3 regions of the Paraburkholderia caribensis genome follow, and region 3 is predicted to be linked to each of the others. Evidence: riboswitches for the same ligand, from Rfam matches in the RefSeq annotation. Region 3 holds a riboswitch; each other region holds the start of a gene.
The links. Region 3 has a riboswitch for cobalamin ahead of C2L66_RS25570 (CbtB domain-containing protein). Riboswitches for the same ligand answer to the same signal wherever they lie in the genome.
Positions count from the first base shown of each region.

Region 1 (5,307 bases), 840 kb from region 3:
ACCCGCCGACCCGTACTTCACACGCCAGCCCGTCCGGCACACGTCCGAGCCCCGCCAGGCTATAGACATGCTGCCGCCCGAGTTGCCGCGCGATCTGCAATGCGTCGCCCGTGCCGCCGAGCAATAACAGACGTTTCATCGCGCCACACCGATGATGTTGCCCTGCCGGTCGATCGCAAACATCTCGACTTCGACCGACGCGGGCACGATGTCGCGCGCCACGTCGCGCGCGCGTGCGCAGACGATATCGCCGAGCGGCACGCCTTTTTTCCGCGCCATCGCAAGCGCTTCCTGGCTCGTGTTCGCGCCGACGATAGCGGCCTGCAACGCGGCGTCGCTCGCGGCATGTTGCGCCGACCACGCGGCGAGTTGCGGTAAGTCGATGCTCGAATGGCGGCTGTGCAGATCGAGATGCCCCGCCGCGAGTTTGCTCAGCTTGCCGAAACCGCCGCACATGCTGAGCTTGTCGACGGGCGCGCGCTTCAGATGCTTGAGCACGGCGCCCGCGAAGTCACCCATTTCGATCAGCGCAATATCGGGCAACCGGTAGTAAGCGCGCATGGCGTCCTCGCTCGCATTGCCCGTGCACGCGGCGATATGCCGATAGCCGTTCGCGCGCGCAACGTCGATGCCCTGATGGATCGACGCGATATACGCCGAGCACGAGAACGGCCGCACGATGCCCGTCGTGCCGAGTATCGACAGCCCGCCGACAATGCCGAGACGCGGATTCATCGTCTTCTGCGCCAGCGCCTCGCCGTTCTCGACGCCTATCGTCACTTCGAAGCCGCCCGCGTAACCATGCTCGGCGGCCAGTTCGTTCAGATGCGCGGTCATCATCTGACGCGGCACCGGGTTGATGGCCGGCTCGCCGACGGGCAGCGTGAGGCCCGCGCGCGTCACCGTGCCGACGCCCGGCCCGGCATGAAAACGCACGCCGGGTTGATCCGCGAGACGCACGCGCGCGAACACCACCGCGCCATGCGTAACGTCGGGATCGTCGCCCGCGTCCTTGACGGTGCCCGCTTCGGCGCCGCCTTGGCCGCCGTCGATCAGGCGGCAGAAGACGAGTGGCATCGGCACATGCTGGCCTTTCGGCAGCACGATTTCCGCGACATCGCTCGCCACGCCCGACAGCAGCAAACGCGCCGCCGCCAGCGACGTCGCCGTCGCGCAGCTTCCCGTCGTGTAGCCGCTGCGCAGCGGCGCGGGCTGTTCGGGCGTTTCGTCGCGCATCACGGTTTGCGGGTGTCGAGTAGCGTGATTGGCAGCGCGGCGCGCCACGTCTCGAAGCCGCCCAGCGGCTGCGCTTCGGCCAGGGCGACGCGCGTCAGCGCGCCGCCGTGCCGCGCGCGCCACGCGACGAGCGCCGCCTCGCCTTCGAGGGTGACGGCGTTCGCAATCAGCCGCCCGCCTTGTTTCAGCGCGCCCCAGCAGCCGTCGAGCACACCCTGCGCAGTCACGCCGCCGCCGATGAAAATGGCATCCGGCGCGGGCAGGCCATGCAGTGCGTCGGGCGCCTTGCCAGCGACCAGTTGCAGCCCCGGCACGCCGAGCGCGTCGCGATTGTGTTCGATGAAACGCTGACGTTCGCCGTTCGCTTCGATGGCTATCGCGCGGCAACTGGCGTGCGCGCGCATCCATTCGATGCCGATCGATCCACAGCCCGCGCCGACGTCCCATAGCAGTTCGCCAGGCGCTGGCGCGAGGCGTCCGAGCGTCAGCGCGCGCACGTCGCGCTTGGTGAGCTGGCTGTCGTGACGATAGGCGTCGTCGGGCAGCCCGGGGGTCAGCGCGAGCCGCGGCGCGTCCCGCGCATCGCGCCGGCAGTCGAGCGCGATCAGGTTCAGCGCCGCCGACTCTCCAATCGACCAGTCGTGCGCGCGCGCGTCGACGATGCGTTCGGACGCGCTACCCAGATGTTCCATCACGATCATGCGCGTCGCGCCGAAGCCGCGTTCGACGAGCCACGCGGCCACGGCGGCGGGCGTCGCGCCGTCCGCGCTCAGCACGAACACGCGCGCGCCATCGTGCAGATGCATCTGCAACGCGGCAAGCGGCCGGCCGACCAGCGACACCGTCGCCACATCCTGCAACGCCCAGCCAAGGCGCGCCGCCGCAAGCGACACCGACGACGGCGCGGGCAGCACGCGCAATTCGTCGGCGGGAACGTGGCGCGCGAGCGTCGCGCCGACGCCGTAGAACATCGGATCGCCGCTCGCCAGCACGCACACGGGCGTGTCGCGCCGCGCCAGCACGGGCGCGATGTCGAACGGATGCGGCCATGGCTCGCGCGCGGCGGACAGGCACACGGGCAGCATCGCCAGATGCCGCTCGCCGCCATAGATCACCGACGCGTCGATCAACGCGCGCCGCGCCGTTTTCCCCAGGCCGGCAAAACCGTCATCGCCCATTCCCACTACGGTCAGCCACGCTGACATGCGTCGATCCTCATCTGCTTGCTGTACTGAAAACGCTGCTGCGGGCCGTGTTTCAAGGCTGCGGCATCGTTGTGCTGTTCGAAAAAAGGCATAATACCCGTTCGCCGGTGCCTTTCGGGGCCTAAGAGGGAACACACATCACTGCGATGACCGTGACTGCCCCCGCAACTGTATGCAGCGAGTCCACGCCAATTTGCGCCACTGGTGATACCGGGAAGGCCCGGCGTGTGCAGCGACCTGTGAGTCAGAAGACCTGCCGGCCAACAGTTCGTGCCAGCCAACATCGGGCGGGGTGTACCGATGCCGAGCCGCTCTCCTTCGAGATGCCCGGGCCGTCGCGCGACGTAAACCCCGTAATGTCTTGAGCCACGCTTTCGATTCGTCCGACGCTTCCGCCTTGCGCCCTTCGGCTTGTCCGGGGCTGTTGCGCATCGTGCCCGCGCTCGACGGCGGCCTGTGCCGCGTGAAGCTGGCGGGCGGCGAATTGAGCGCGACGCAGGCACGCGCCATGGCCGGGGCGATCGACGAACACGCGTCGGGTGTCGTCGACATCACGAATCGCGCGAATCTGCAGTTGCGCGGCGTGAAGCGCGGCCATGAAGCTGCGCTCGTTGCAGCGCTGCTCGACGCGGGGCTCGGACCGCAGAACGCCGAGCATGCATTCGCCGACGACGTGCGCAATGTGATGGTCAGCCCGGTTGCGGGCCGCGACGCAAGCGCGTTATACGACACGAGCGCGCTAGCTGGCAATCTGTTGACGCTGCTGCAAGGTGACACACGGTTCGCCGCGCTTTCGCCGAAATTCGCGCTGATGCTCGACGGCGGCGAGCGTCTGATGATGCTCGATCATCCGCACGACATCTGGTTTTCGGCGATGCTGCAGCGCGACCGTCCGGACGTGCTGTTCGCAATCGGACTCGCTGGCTGTCCGCCCGTTACGGCGGACCATGACAGCGCTTTGGCCGCCGTCACGGCTGCGGATCTTGCGACGTTCACGCAAGCGCTCGTGCACACGTTCCTCGACCTCGCCGCGCCGGACGATGCCCGCATGCGCGACCTGCTCGCCGCGCATTCCATCGAGAACATCATCGGGCACGCCGAACGCAGGAGCGGTGTGAGCCTGCTGCGCGACGCGTCGATCCGAGGCTGGCGCCGGGAACCCGCCGATGCCGAGCGACGGCTCGGCGCGCATCGGCAAAACGACGGACAGCGCTGGCATGTCGGCGCGCAGCCCGCGTTGGGCCGCATGAACAGCACGACGTTGCGCGGCCTCGCCGAACTCGCCGGCGGCAATGCGCGCGCGACGCTGCGCATGACGCCGTGGCAAAGCGTGCTGCTCACCGACATCGACACGGTGAACCTCGACGCAACGTTACGGAAGCTCGAAGCACTCGGTCTCGCCACCACCGCTGACAATCCGCTGACCCGGGTGATCGCATGCGCCGGCTCGGCCGGCTGCGCGAAGAGCCAGGCGGACACGAAAGCCGACGCACTAAAACTGGCCGCACAGGTACCCGAGCATACGCAAGTGCATCTCAGCGGCTGCCCGCGTTCATGCGCGGCGGCGCATCGCGCGCCCTACACGCTGCTCGCGGCAGCCGACGGCCATTACGACCTGTACCACACACACGACCCGCGCGAGTCCAACGGCTTCGGCCGATGCATCGCGCGCGGTCTGACGATCGACGAAGCGGCGGATGCACTGAACGCGTCCGCCCTTCCCCCAACTGATGAGCCATTCGATGCTTGACTACATCCGCGACGGACAGGAAATTTATCGCCAGTCGTTCGCGACGATACGCGCGGAAACCGACCTGTCGCGCATTCCCGCCGACCTCGAAAAGCTCGCCGTGCGCGTGATCCACGCGTGCGGCATGGTCGATATCGCCAGCGACCTGCGCTTTTCGGACGGCGCGGGCCGCGCGGGACGCGAGGCGCTCGCCAGCGGCGCGCCGATCCTCTGCGACGCGCGCATGGTCGCCGAAGGCATCACGCGCGCGCGGCTTCCCGCGCACAACGACGTGATCTGCACGCTCGCCGATCCGTCCGTGCCCGGGCTCGCGCGCGAGATGAACAACACCCGCTCGGCGGCGGCGCTCGAACTGTGGCGCCCGCGCCTGCAAGGCAGCGTCGTCGTGATCGGCAATGCGCCGACCTCGCTGTTTCATCTGCTCGACATGCTCGACGGCGGCGCGCCCCGCCCAGCGCTGATTCTCGGCTTCCCGGTCGGCTTCATCGGCGCCGCGGAGTCGAAGGCGATGCTCGCCGCCAATAGCCGCGGCGTGCCGTTCGTCGCCGTGCAGGGCCGGCGCGGCGGCAGCGCGATGGCGGCGGCTGCCGTGAACGCGCTCGCATCGGAGGACGAATAATGGCCGATCAGGCGAACAGCACGCGCGGGCGTCTCTATGGTCTCGGCGTCGGCCCCGGCGACCCGGAACTGATCACGGTGAAAGCGCTGCGGCTGCTGAAATCGGCGCACGTGGTCGCGTATTTCGTCGCGAAGGGCAAGAAAGGCAACGCGTTCTCGATCATCGAGTCGCATCTGTCGAGCGAGCAGGAGCAGTTGCCGCTCGTCTATCCCGTGACGACGGAAGCACTCGAACCGCCGCTGTCGTACGAAGCGATCATCGCCGACTTCTACGACACGGCCGCCGAAGTGGTCGCGAAGCATCTCGACGCCGGGCGCGACGTGGCCGTGATCTGCGAAGGCGACCCGTTCTTCTACGGCTCGTACATGTACCTGCACGACCGGCTCGCCAACCGGCTCGCGCCGCGCTTCGAAGGCGAAGTGGTGCCGGGCGTGTGCTCGATGCTCGGCGGCGTCGCCGTGCTCGGCCAGCCGCTCGTGTACCGCAACCAGACCTTG
Region 1 is NZ_CP026102.1:1,175,905-1,181,211, reverse strand. It holds gene C2L66_RS21715 (cobalt-precorrin-6A reductase) at 1-139, opposite strand, end outside; gene C2L66_RS21710 (cobalt-precorrin-5B (C(1))-methyltransferase) at 136-1,236, opposite strand; gene C2L66_RS21705 (bifunctional cobalt-precorrin-7 (C(5))-methyltransferase/cobalt-precorrin-6B (C(15))-methyltransferase) at 1,236-2,441, opposite strand; cobalamin riboswitch at 2,530-2,716, shown strand; gene cobG (precorrin-3B synthase) at 2,803-4,191, shown strand; gene C2L66_RS21695 (precorrin-8X methylmutase) at 4,184-4,810, shown strand; gene C2L66_RS21690 (precorrin-2 C(20)-methyltransferase) at 4,810-5,307, shown strand, end outside.
Region 1: linked by a shared signal. The riboswitch ahead of cobG (precorrin-3B synthase) and the one ahead of C2L66_RS25570 (CbtB domain-containing protein) in region 3 are both predicted to bind cobalamin.

Region 2 (5,307 bases), 860 kb from region 3:
GCCAGCGCCACGACCTGTTCGATCCCATACGGCCAATATGCCTCGCCGCCCAGATGATCGACGACGACGACGCGCGCATGCTGCAACACGTCGTCGAGGTAAAAGTCCACCGAAGCCGGCTGCCGCAGATACGTGACGTTCGCGAGGCGCACGCTCGGAAAGCCGTCGCCCAGGCGCGGCACGACGCTCGCAAGCAGCGACAGCGTGGTGTCGGCGGAACTGAGGATCACGATATCGGCCGGCTTCTGGTCGATACGGATCACGCCCTTCGTATCGTCGACGAAACCGCCAGGGACGGTGCGCAGCAGATGCATCGCGGTGCCTTCAGGTGCCTTAAGGTGACTTAAGCCTGTTGCGCCTGAGCGCTCAAGGCTGCGTCGAGCGCGCGTTGCAGCACAGGCTGATCGAGGTCTGCGCCGATCAGCACGAAGCGGCTCAGCGGCGACGCATCGAGTTCGCCCGCCTGCCAGCGCCGGTCGAAATAGCTGTCGAAGCGCCCGCCCACGCCCTGAATCACGAGACGCATCGCCGCGTCCTGCAACGCGGCAAAGCCTTTCACGCGATAGATCGTGTGGCCTTCGACCACCCGCTGCAGCGCCGCGATCATCGCCTCGCGCGTAGGCGCGCGCGCCGTGACGACGACGGAGTCGAATTCGTCGTGGTGATGGTCGGCGTGCTCGGGATCGTCGGCGGAACCGTGATGATCGTGGCGCAGATGAATCGTGTCTTCCGAAGCCGATTCGAGCCCGAGCAGCGCATGCAGATCGAGTTGGCCCATGTGCGCGCGCACCACCTTGACCTGCGGCGGAATCTCTTCGCGGATGACGGCTTCGACGCTCGCCTGCTGCGCTTCGTCGAGCAGATCGGTCTTGTTGAGAATCACGAGATCGGCGGCCGACAACTGGTCTTCGAACAGTTCATGCAGTGGCGATTCATGGTCGAGATTCGGATCGGCCTTGCGCAATTGATCGACGGCGACGGGGTCTTCGGCGAATTGACCGCTGGCCACAGCCGGACCGTCCACGACCGTCACGACGGCATCGACGGTGAAGCTGTTCTTGATGGACGGCCAGTTGAAGGCCTGTACGAGCGGCTTCGGCAGCGCGAGGCCCGACGTTTCAATCAGCACGTGATCGATCTGGTCGCGCCGCTCCACCAGTTGCTCCATGACGGGGAAGAACTCTTCCTGCACGGTGCAGCACAGGCAGCCGTTGGCAAGCTCGTATAGCTGGCCTTCCGTTTCGTTGCCGTTTTCATCGCAACCGATGCCACAGCCCTTGAGAATCTCCCCGTCGATGCCCAGCTCGCCGAACTCGTTGACGATCACCGCGATGCGCAGGCCGCCCGCGTGCTGAAGAATGTGACGCATCAACGTCGTTTTGCCGCTGCCGAGAAAGCCCGTGACGATCGTCACCGGAATCTTGCGCATCTGTGTCTGCATGATGGCTCCGCTGCTCGAAACAGGTTCGAGTGACCTCCGCATTGCGCGCCGTCCGGCATGCGCTTTTGCGAGGCTTCAGTGATACATGGGGACGAAAACGGCGCCGCATGCGCGTCGCGCCACCCGAACGACGGGACGCGCAAGCACACTGCGACACATGAGGAACAGTCGACACGGTGCCGCATCCCCGCAGCATGGCGTCGTTTTCTCGGGCCGGTATCCGGGCTGATGAAAGCGCCGCCTCTCCTTCCCGCGCGAGCGTTTTCGCGCAGTGGATTGTCTGCATGGGCCGCTATTGGACGCACATGCAGCGAGGCCGGCTCTGCATCGTCTGCGCGATGCCTTCACCTACCGTTGCGGGGAGCAGCATAGTTTGGCCGGCGGCTGTGCGCACGGCCCGCTATTTCCCGTTTAACTGCGCGCGCAGAGAGCGCACGCGAGCACCAGAGTGCGTGCGAGTTTAGGCCCGGCGGCAGGTAGCGTCAAGGTGAGACGACGACATCAGGGTTGGCCGATGCCGTCGTTCGGTTGCGTGGATCGCAATAGAGAGGGTCCGCCGGCTGCCGCCCTGCGACAGCCGTGGAGAGGCACGACTCAGTGGAGACTGAGTGTGAAATTAGTGCGCAGTAGCTTGCGGCGTGACTTCGATAGCCGTCGCCGACACGAAAACCGCGTGGATCGTGTCGCCGACGTGCAGATCCTTGAGGTCGAAATCCGGCGTGACCTTGATGACCTGCGTCTCGTAGACACCGCGCAGTGTGAGCAGGCGTTTCGCCGGGTCGATCTTCTGCACGGTGGACAGCGTTTCGACCTGATGCAGCGAGTCCCGGCCGTCCGAGCCGCGCACCGTCACCTGCGCATCGACACGCTCACGGATGCCCTTGCCGGCGGGGTCGACCTTTTCGGCCTGGACGAGCAGTGCATTCTTGTACAGCACGTCGACCTTGTCACCTACGCGCAGCTTGTCGAACCCGGGCATCTTGCCGTCCACCAGCATCGTGACCTCGATGCCGTCCTCGCCCTTCAGCGTGACTGCGCGGGCGCCTGCGTCGATGGCGATGATGCGCGCCTTCAGGTGCACGGGCGGCGCCGCTTCCACGAGCTTATCCGCGTCCCGTGCGAGCGAGTCTGCGGCTTGCACTGAGGTCGCCGTGAGCATGGCCGCCAGCAATACCGACGCAATCGCTGTTATTTTCATGTTGATTTTCTCCCTAAAGTTAATCTGCCGGTTCGACGGCAGATGCAGTCAAAAGCGGTGCCCGGCACCGCCAATCCGGATTGGCGTGAAATTTAATTAGGTATCCGATATTTGATACCGGAAAAACGGTCATTCCACTTCCGGTCACTATAAATGACCACCCTTAGGATTTACTACCGACAACACTTGAAAACAGTTTTCGAACTTCTTGGAACACGGTGAGAATCGTCGTCGGGCGAGCCCGTCGCACGGTCCCGCGCCGCCCGCCGGCAGGGCGTGTGTGCTATCGTATCGGCGCATCTGGTGCCCCGCGCTGGCTCGAAGGCCGGCGGGGTTAAACGGGAAACAGGGAAGCGCCTTCACATCGCGGCCGCAACACGGGCGAACCACGCGAAACATGAAGCCGCCAAGCCTGTGCTGTCCCCGCAACGGTCACGCGGCGAGCGGAATGAAGCATGTTTCGCGCAGTGCGTTCAAGGCCACTGCCTGCCATCCGCAGGTGGGAAGGCGAACGCGATGAGCCGCCAGCCCGGATACCGGCCAGTTGCAAGGGGGCGAGAATCTCATCGCCATTCGCTGGAACCGCGGGAAACGGATACCAGCGCCCACGCGCGGCACCGGCTCGAGCAGCCGTCGCGCGTCACAAGCAACATCGCATGACCTGTCACATTCAAGCGCCTGCCCGTGCAGCGGCGCCCTCCTCGCCATGAGCCGCGCCTGGCTGATCGGCGCCGGCCCCGGCGACGTCGAACTGCTGACGCTCAAAGCCGCGCGCACGCTCGCGCTGGCCGACGTCGTGCTGGTCGACGATCTCGTCAATCCCGAGGTCCTGCAGTTCGCGCGCGACGACGCGCAGATCGTCCATGTCGGCAAGCGCGGCGGACAGCAATCCACACCCCAATCCGAAATCGTCGCGATGATGCTCGATCATCTGCGCGCGGGCCGCAGCGTCGCGCGGCTCAAGGGCGGCGACCCATTCGTGTTCGGCCGCGGCGGCGAAGAGCAACAGGCGCTGCAGGCCGCAGGGATTCACGTCGAAATCATCAGCGGAATCACGGCGGGCATCGCCGCGCCCGCTGCCGTCGGCATTCCCGTCACGCATCGCGACCACGCGCAGGGCGTGATCTTCGTCACCGGCCACGGCGCGGGCGAGCACGAGGCGGACTGGCGCGCGCTCGCCGCCACCCACATGACGCTCGTCATCTACATGGGCATGCGGCGGCTCAACGAGATCGTCGACGCGCTGCTGCGCGCCGGCATGCCGCCCGACACGCCCTGCGCCGCCATCGAATCGGCGACGCGCCCCGAGCAACGCCATGTCCGCGCGACGTTGAGCGAGTTCGTGCAGCGCGTCGCGCAGGCGCAGCTCGGTTCACCGTCGATCGTCGTGATCGGCGGCGTCGCGTCGCTCGCGGCGCCCGTCGATGCCGTGCTCAAGCCATGAAGGCGCTGATCGCGGGCATCGGTTGCCGGCGCGGCGTATCGGCCGAACAGATCGAAGCCGCCGTGCGCGACGCGCTTGGCGGCACGCTGCCGTTCGCGGCGCTGACAGCGGTTGCTTCCGTCGATACGAAAGCCGGCGAGCCCGGACTCATCGCATTCTGCGCACGGCACGCGCTGCCGTTGCAAACCTTCACGCGCGCGGCCATCGCCGCGCTCGATGCACCGGTCGCCCCATCGCCGCATGTGCGCGCGCATCTCGGCGTCGACGGCGTTTGCGAGCCGTGCGCGCTGCTCGCCGCGCCAGGCGGCGAACTGCTCGTGCGCAAACAGACCAGCGACGGCGTGACTGTCGCCATCGCGTGCGCTGCCGCACACCCTCATTCCACCGACACAACCAGAATCAAGGAACATCGATGAAGACCGATCCCGAATCGCATGCACGCATGACGCAGCGCCGCCGCGAAGGCCACGAAAAGAAGCAGGCGCAGGCCAACGTCGAGAAGGGGCTGCTGATCGTCAACACGGGCACGGGCAAGGGCAAATCGACGGCGGCCTTCGGCATGGCCGTGCGCGTGCTCGGCCACGGCATGAAACTCGGCGTCGTGCAGTTCATCAAGGGCGCGCTGCATACATCCGAGCGCGATTTTCTCGGCGCGCAGGCGAATTGCGATTTCGTCACGATGGGCGACGGCTATACCTGGAACACGCAGGACCGCGAAGCCGACATGGCGACGGCGCGCAAGGGCTGGAACGAGGCACGCCGCATGATCGAAAGCGGCGAATACCAGATGGTGATTCTCGACGAGCTGAATACCGTGCTGAAGTACGAATATCTTCCGCTCGAAGAAGTGCTCGACGTAGTGAACGCGCGGCCGCAGATGCTGCATGTCGTCATCACGGGCCGCCACGCGCCCGACGCGCTGGTCGACGCCGCCGATCTCGTCACCGAGATGCGCCTCGTCAAGCATCCGTACCGCGAGCAGCATGTGAAAGCGCAACGCGGCGTGGAGTTCTGAACGATGCCCGCGTGCCCCGCTCTCTTCATCAGCGCGCCGGCGTCGGGCCAGGGCAAGACGACGGTGACGGCCGCGCTTGCGCGGCATCACCGGCGGATGGGGCGTGAAGTGCGCGTGTTCAAGACGGGCCCGGATTTCCTCGACCCGATGATCCTCGCGCACGCGAGCGGCGCGCCCGTTTTGTCGCTCGACCTGTGGATGGTCGGCGA
Region 2 is NZ_CP026102.1:1,152,145-1,157,451, reverse strand. It holds gene cobN (cobaltochelatase subunit CobN) at 1-314, opposite strand, end outside; gene cobW (cobalamin biosynthesis protein CobW) at 344-1,441, opposite strand; cobalamin riboswitch at 1,636-1,904, opposite strand; gene C2L66_RS21645 (hypothetical protein) at 2,058-2,639, opposite strand; cobalamin riboswitch at 2,924-3,198, shown strand; gene cobA (uroporphyrinogen-III C-methyltransferase) at 3,346-4,083, shown strand; gene C2L66_RS21635 (cobalamin biosynthesis protein) at 4,080-4,499, shown strand; gene cobO (cob(I)yrinic acid a,c-diamide adenosyltransferase) at 4,496-5,098, shown strand; gene C2L66_RS21625 (cobyrinate a,c-diamide synthase) at 5,102-5,307, shown strand, end outside.
Region 2: linked by a shared signal. The riboswitch ahead of cobA (uroporphyrinogen-III C-methyltransferase) and the one ahead of C2L66_RS25570 (CbtB domain-containing protein) in region 3 are both predicted to bind cobalamin.

Region 3 (5,307 bases):
GACGCTTCATGCGCGTAGGGCCGCGCGCCGCTAAAATACGGCCGCCGCCGCCACCTTCCCACTCGCACACCATGGCCACACGCCCGCACACACCGCCGCCTGCCCCGGAAGACGACAACGTCGAGGACCGCATCTATGCGTCGATCACCACGGCGCTGCTCGAAGGCCGGCTGCGCCCGGGCGCGCAGCTCGTCGAGCGCGATCTCGCGGCCGCGTTCAACTGCACGCGCGGCGCGCTGCGCAAGGTGCTGGCGCGGTTGGGGTTCGAAGGCAAGCTGGTGCTGGAAGCGAATCGCGGCGCGTTCGTGCCGGCGCCGTCGGAGGAGGATGTGCGCCAGGTCTATCGCGCGCGGCAGATCGTCGAGGCTGGGATCGTCACCGCGCTATGCGGTGCGCTGTCGTCGCAGGACAGGCGTGTGCTGAAGGCGCATATCGCAAGCGAGAAAAAGGCGCTGAAGGAAGGCCGCGTGGATGAACAGGTGCGGCTGGCGGGGCACTTTCATGTGCTGCTGACGCAGATCGCGGGGAGCGCGGAGTTGCAGGGCTTCGTCGCGCAACTCGTGGCGAAGACGGAGCTGTACAAGGCGCTTTACGATCCGTCGAAGGGCACGACCTGCTCCGCCGACGAACACGCGCAGCTCATCGAGGCGCTGGACGATGGTGACTTGAACGCGGCGCTCGAAGCAATGCGCGCGCATCTCGCGGAACTGGAAGAGCGCGTCGTGACGCGTATGCAGACCAGCGCGAGCGACGATCCGCGTGCGGTCTTTCGTGGGTGAATCGATCGGCATGCGTTGCACATGCCGCATCTCTTACGGTGATCGACGGTTGCCCTGTACGTCGATTCACCATTGCGTCGCGCCGGTCATGAGCGCGGGACGCTTCAGTGGGTTGCCGCTACGTTAGCGGCGGCGCATGGGTGCGCTACGCGGGCCGCTGCTTCGTTCGTCCTTGTGACGGAAATTGATGCGCCCTTTGGTCAGGTCGTAGACCGACAGTTCGAGCGTGACGCGGTCGCCCGCGAGGATACGGATGTGATTCTTGCGCATGCGTCCCGACGCGTACGCGCCCACGACCACGCCGTTATCCAGCGTGACGCGGTAGCGGCTATCGGGTAGTACTTCGTCGACGATGCCGTCCAGTTCAAGCAGTTCTTCTTTCGCCATGCATTACTCCTGGTCGATGAGGGAAGGGTGCGGCGCGCGCGGCGCGCAGCGTAATTTGCGCGGCAGCACGAAGGCTGCCGCGTCGATGCGGTGAGACGATGATGCTGATGCGCGCGTTGCGCTGCGCGAGATCAAAGGTCGGAAACCGTCTGTCCGTCGACCCGGCCGTCGATCACTTGTGCTGCATGCTCCATGCAGGCTATGCGGGCCTTGCCCGCGCCTTCGAACGGCCGGAAATACGACAGGCGGAACACGCGGCCATCGGCGGCGGCGTTCGCGCCGACCCGGCAGATGCGAACCGACGCGTCATAGCCGCTGTCGATCGAATTGCGGTGCGCCACGCCGTTCGCCGTGCGGCGCGGATAGATCAGCGGATGAATTTCGTAGCCCTTGTACGTCTTGATGCCTTGCGTCGTCATATACACAGTCCTGTGATGCGGCTGCCGGCGCGCGTCACTGCAACGGGCAGGCGCGGCGAATAGGCAGCGGGCGGCGCAGCGCCATGGGGCGCGCCGCAATGGAAAAAGTCTCGCGCGAGCCGTATGCGCTGGCTCGGACGCAACCGCGATCAACGCGGAACGGATGGAGAAAAATACGCTGATGCCGCACGGGCAACGAACGTAGCGAATGTCACCCCGTCGGGTTCAGGCGTGCAGCGCGTGGCCGGAGTGACGAAGACCGCCGTGTTGCCGCTGCATGATGTTGCGCGATAACGGGACGGCTGGGATGCAATGCAATCAGTGCAACGCGGCGAAGACGAGAAGACGTTGACGCGTTACGGTGAAGAAGTTGACGGGTGATGCGGGCAGAGCGCTGCGTTAAATATATTATGCCCTAAAAACAGGGCTTTGGGTAGCAGAAACTTTCCCGCGACCGCTTTCGCGGAGCATGCCCGTCTGGCGCGCGGCACCGCGCGCGGCCGCTCGGCGCGCTCAGTCGGCCGTTTGCGTCAAGCGTTTCTGGAGTTCGCGGCTGGCGGCGAGCGGAATGCGCGCATCGTCCCACTTGGCAAGCCATTCGACTTCCTTCGACGTGAAAACCTGGCCGTGGTTGCGCAGCGCGTACTGCAGCGAATCGATGATGTGATTGCGGATGATCTCGGGCGTGCGTGCATCGTCGAGCACGGAACGAAACGCTTCGAGCGTAGCCATCAGTTGCCTCTTTTCGGTGAACGCTTGTGAATGATCTGACTCTTGAGTCTCGTCTTTTATCGCACATCAAAAAGCGCGGTGCCACGCGGTCAAAATTCACGCGGTCAGATGTCCGCAGGCCATGCCGGGTATGCGCTTTGCAACGCGCCCGAGGCGCCTGACGCACTATTCGGCTCGCCATTCCAGACGATTCCAGACAACTCGAGGTCCGCCATGACAATCAGAGCAATCGCGCCGCTCGCGCTATGGACCGTCGCACAACTGGCCGTCGCGGCAACGGGCGATGCATCGTGCGGCGTGCTGGCGGGCGCGGGCGCGTCGGGCGCATCGAGCGTGTCGGCCGCGAGCGGCTTCGCGTTGCGCGACGGCGAGCCCGTCGATTTCATCGCGGGCGGCAAGACGGTGCCGGGCACGCTGCATGTGTTGAAGGACGGCGGCATCTATCGCGCGTACTGGCAGCCGCAAGGCCGCCCCGAGCGCTACGTGCTCGCCAACGCGGGGACGGATGCCGTGCGCCTGATCGCGACGCCGGCGCAGGGCAAGCCCGCCACCGACGGCATGCCTGGCACGACGCTCAATCCGCAGCAGGTGCTGTCGTGTCCGACGCTGTGAGCGCGCGCGGGCGTCTCAGCTTCGACGGTCCGGTGCGGGCCACCACGTCCAGCCGCGCTGATCGCGTTGCAGTTCGACGACGGAAAGGGGCGGCACCTCGATACGCGCGAATCTCGCGGACGGCGCTTGCAGCACATGCATGAGCGCCGCGCGGATCACTCCCGCATGCGTGACGGCGATGACCGTGCCGCGCTGCTCGAACGCATCGAGCCAGCCGCCGACACGCAAGGTCAGCGCATCGAATGATTCGCCGCCATGCGGCGCGGATGACGGATCGCGCGTCCATGTGTCGAGTGCGTTCGTGTCCTCGTTCGCCACGTCGAGCAAACGGCGCCCACGCCAGCGGCCGAAGTCGGCGTCGGCGAGATCCGGTACGATCGTCGCCGCCAGTCCAAGCGCCCGCGCCGTGTCCAGCGCGCACGCAGCGGGGCTGCTGAGCGCGGCATCGGCGTTCAGCAAGCCGGCATGCGATGCGCGAAACGACGTGGCTTCTTCGACCGCGCGGGTATCGAGGGGATCGTCGGCGGGGAACGTGCCCTTGCGTTGCGCGGCCGTCGCCGGGTGGCTGATCAACAACAGGCGTGTGCGCATCGACGGCCTTGGGTCCGGGAAATGGGAAGAAAGAGGGTAAGAAACAGGAGAGCGTTTCGCAGTTTAGCCGTAGAATAGTCGCCACTCGAAGCGCGGAAGCCGGTGCAAGCCCGGCGCGGTCGCGCCACTGTAATCGGCAGCAAATGCGTACACAACAGGCTGTACACAAGCCGGAAGCCAGACCCAAGCTTCGACCTCTCTCATCATTCGACTATCGGGGCGCGTAACCCCAAGGAGATGTCCGTCATGAACGACGCCGTTCTCGACCACGCCGGTCAGACCGATCAACCTGTCATCACCCCCATCCCGCTGCGCGAGCTGCTGCCCTGGATTCTGTTCGGCGGCCTGCTGATGCTGCTCGCGCTCTATTTCGTCGGCGCCGAACAGGGCGCGACTTCGCTGATTCCCGGCATGTACGTGCATGAATTCGTGCACGACGGCCGCCATCTGCTCGGCTTTCCTTGCCACTGATCGCGTAAGGGAGTCATCACCATGGTGGGTAAGTTATTGATGCGAGGGATGCTCGCAGGCATCGTCGCGGGTTTGCTGACGTTCGCCTTTGCGCGCGTGGCAGGCGAGCCGCTCGTCGATACGGCGATCTCGTTCGAAGAAAAGATGCAAACCGCGCACGATCACGGCGACGCCAGCGGCGCTCACGATCATGAAGAAGAACTCGTCAGCCGCGGCACGCAGGCGGGCCTCGGTCTGCTGACGGGCGTCGTCGCATATGGCATGGCGTTCGGCGGGCTGTTCGCGCTGACGTTCGCGTATCTGCATGGACGCGTCGGCCGGCTCGGCGCACGTGCGTTGTCGGCGTGGCTCGCAGTGGGCGCCTATGTCGCCGTCGTGCTGGTGCCGACCATCAAGTATCCGGCGAATCCGCCTTCCGTGGGCGATCCGGAAACCATCGGCATGCGCACGGGGCTGTTCTTCCTGATGATCGTCACGTCGCTCGTCGTGGCGGTGTTCTCGATGAAAGTCCGCAAGCACCTGGTGTCGCGGCTCGGCGTGTGGAACGCGTCGATCGTGGGCGGAATCGTGTTCGTCGCGATCATCGCCGCGATCCAGATCGCGCTGCCGACGGTCAACGAAGTGCCCGAAGCGTTCCCCGCCGTCGTGCTGTGGAAGTTCCGCTTCACGGCGCTCGGCATGCAGGCAATCATGTGGGCCACGATCGGCCTGTTGTTCGGGGCACTGGTCGAGCGCAGCGAACGCATCGCGCGCGCATCGGCTGCATCGGCGCGCAACTCGGCTTATCTGTAACGCTGCTTTTCCGCGTCTGCGCCTGAATGCGCAGACGCGCGGCTCTCTTCCCCGTTTCGTTCCGCTCGCCGCTTCCAGGCAATCTCCAGAAACCGCGCCAGACATGGGTTGCGGTTCGACGGCGACCAGACGAGCATTTGCGAAATCGTCGGCGCGTCGTCGAGCGGTCTGAAGACGACGCCTACGAGTTGCGCCTTGCGCATCGACTCCGGCACCAGCGCGATCCCCACGCCTTCGTCGACGAGACTCAACACTGTCTGCTGCAACTGCACTTCGAAGCGCACATCGGGCGCGAAACCGCCTTGCGCGCAATGATCGACGATGGTCGCGCGCAGGCTCGGCGACACGGCTTCCGACGCCATCACGAACGGCTCGCGCGCGAGCTGCGCGATCTTCAGTTGATGCGCGCAGGCGAGCGGATGCTCGCGCGACAACGCGACGCATAGCGGCTCGGTGAAGATCGCGCGGGTGTCGAGATCCTTGCTTTGCGCGCCCGGAAACATGATTGCGGCGTCGATCTGCCC
Region 3 is NZ_CP026102.1:2,012,242-2,017,548, reverse strand. It holds gene C2L66_RS25600 (GntR family transcriptional regulator) at 72-779, shown strand; gene infA (translation initiation factor IF-1) at 903-1,166, opposite strand; gene C2L66_RS25590 (hypothetical protein) at 1,298-1,585, opposite strand; gene C2L66_RS25585 (hypothetical protein) at 2,099-2,317, opposite strand; gene C2L66_RS25580 (hypothetical protein) at 2,531-2,929, shown strand; gene C2L66_RS25575 (histidine phosphatase family protein) at 2,945-3,520, opposite strand; cobalamin riboswitch at 3,568-3,722, shown strand; gene C2L66_RS25570 (CbtB domain-containing protein) at 3,767-3,991, shown strand; gene C2L66_RS25565 (CbtA family protein) at 4,013-4,783, shown strand; gene C2L66_RS25560 (LysR family transcriptional regulator) at 4,774-5,307, opposite strand, start outside.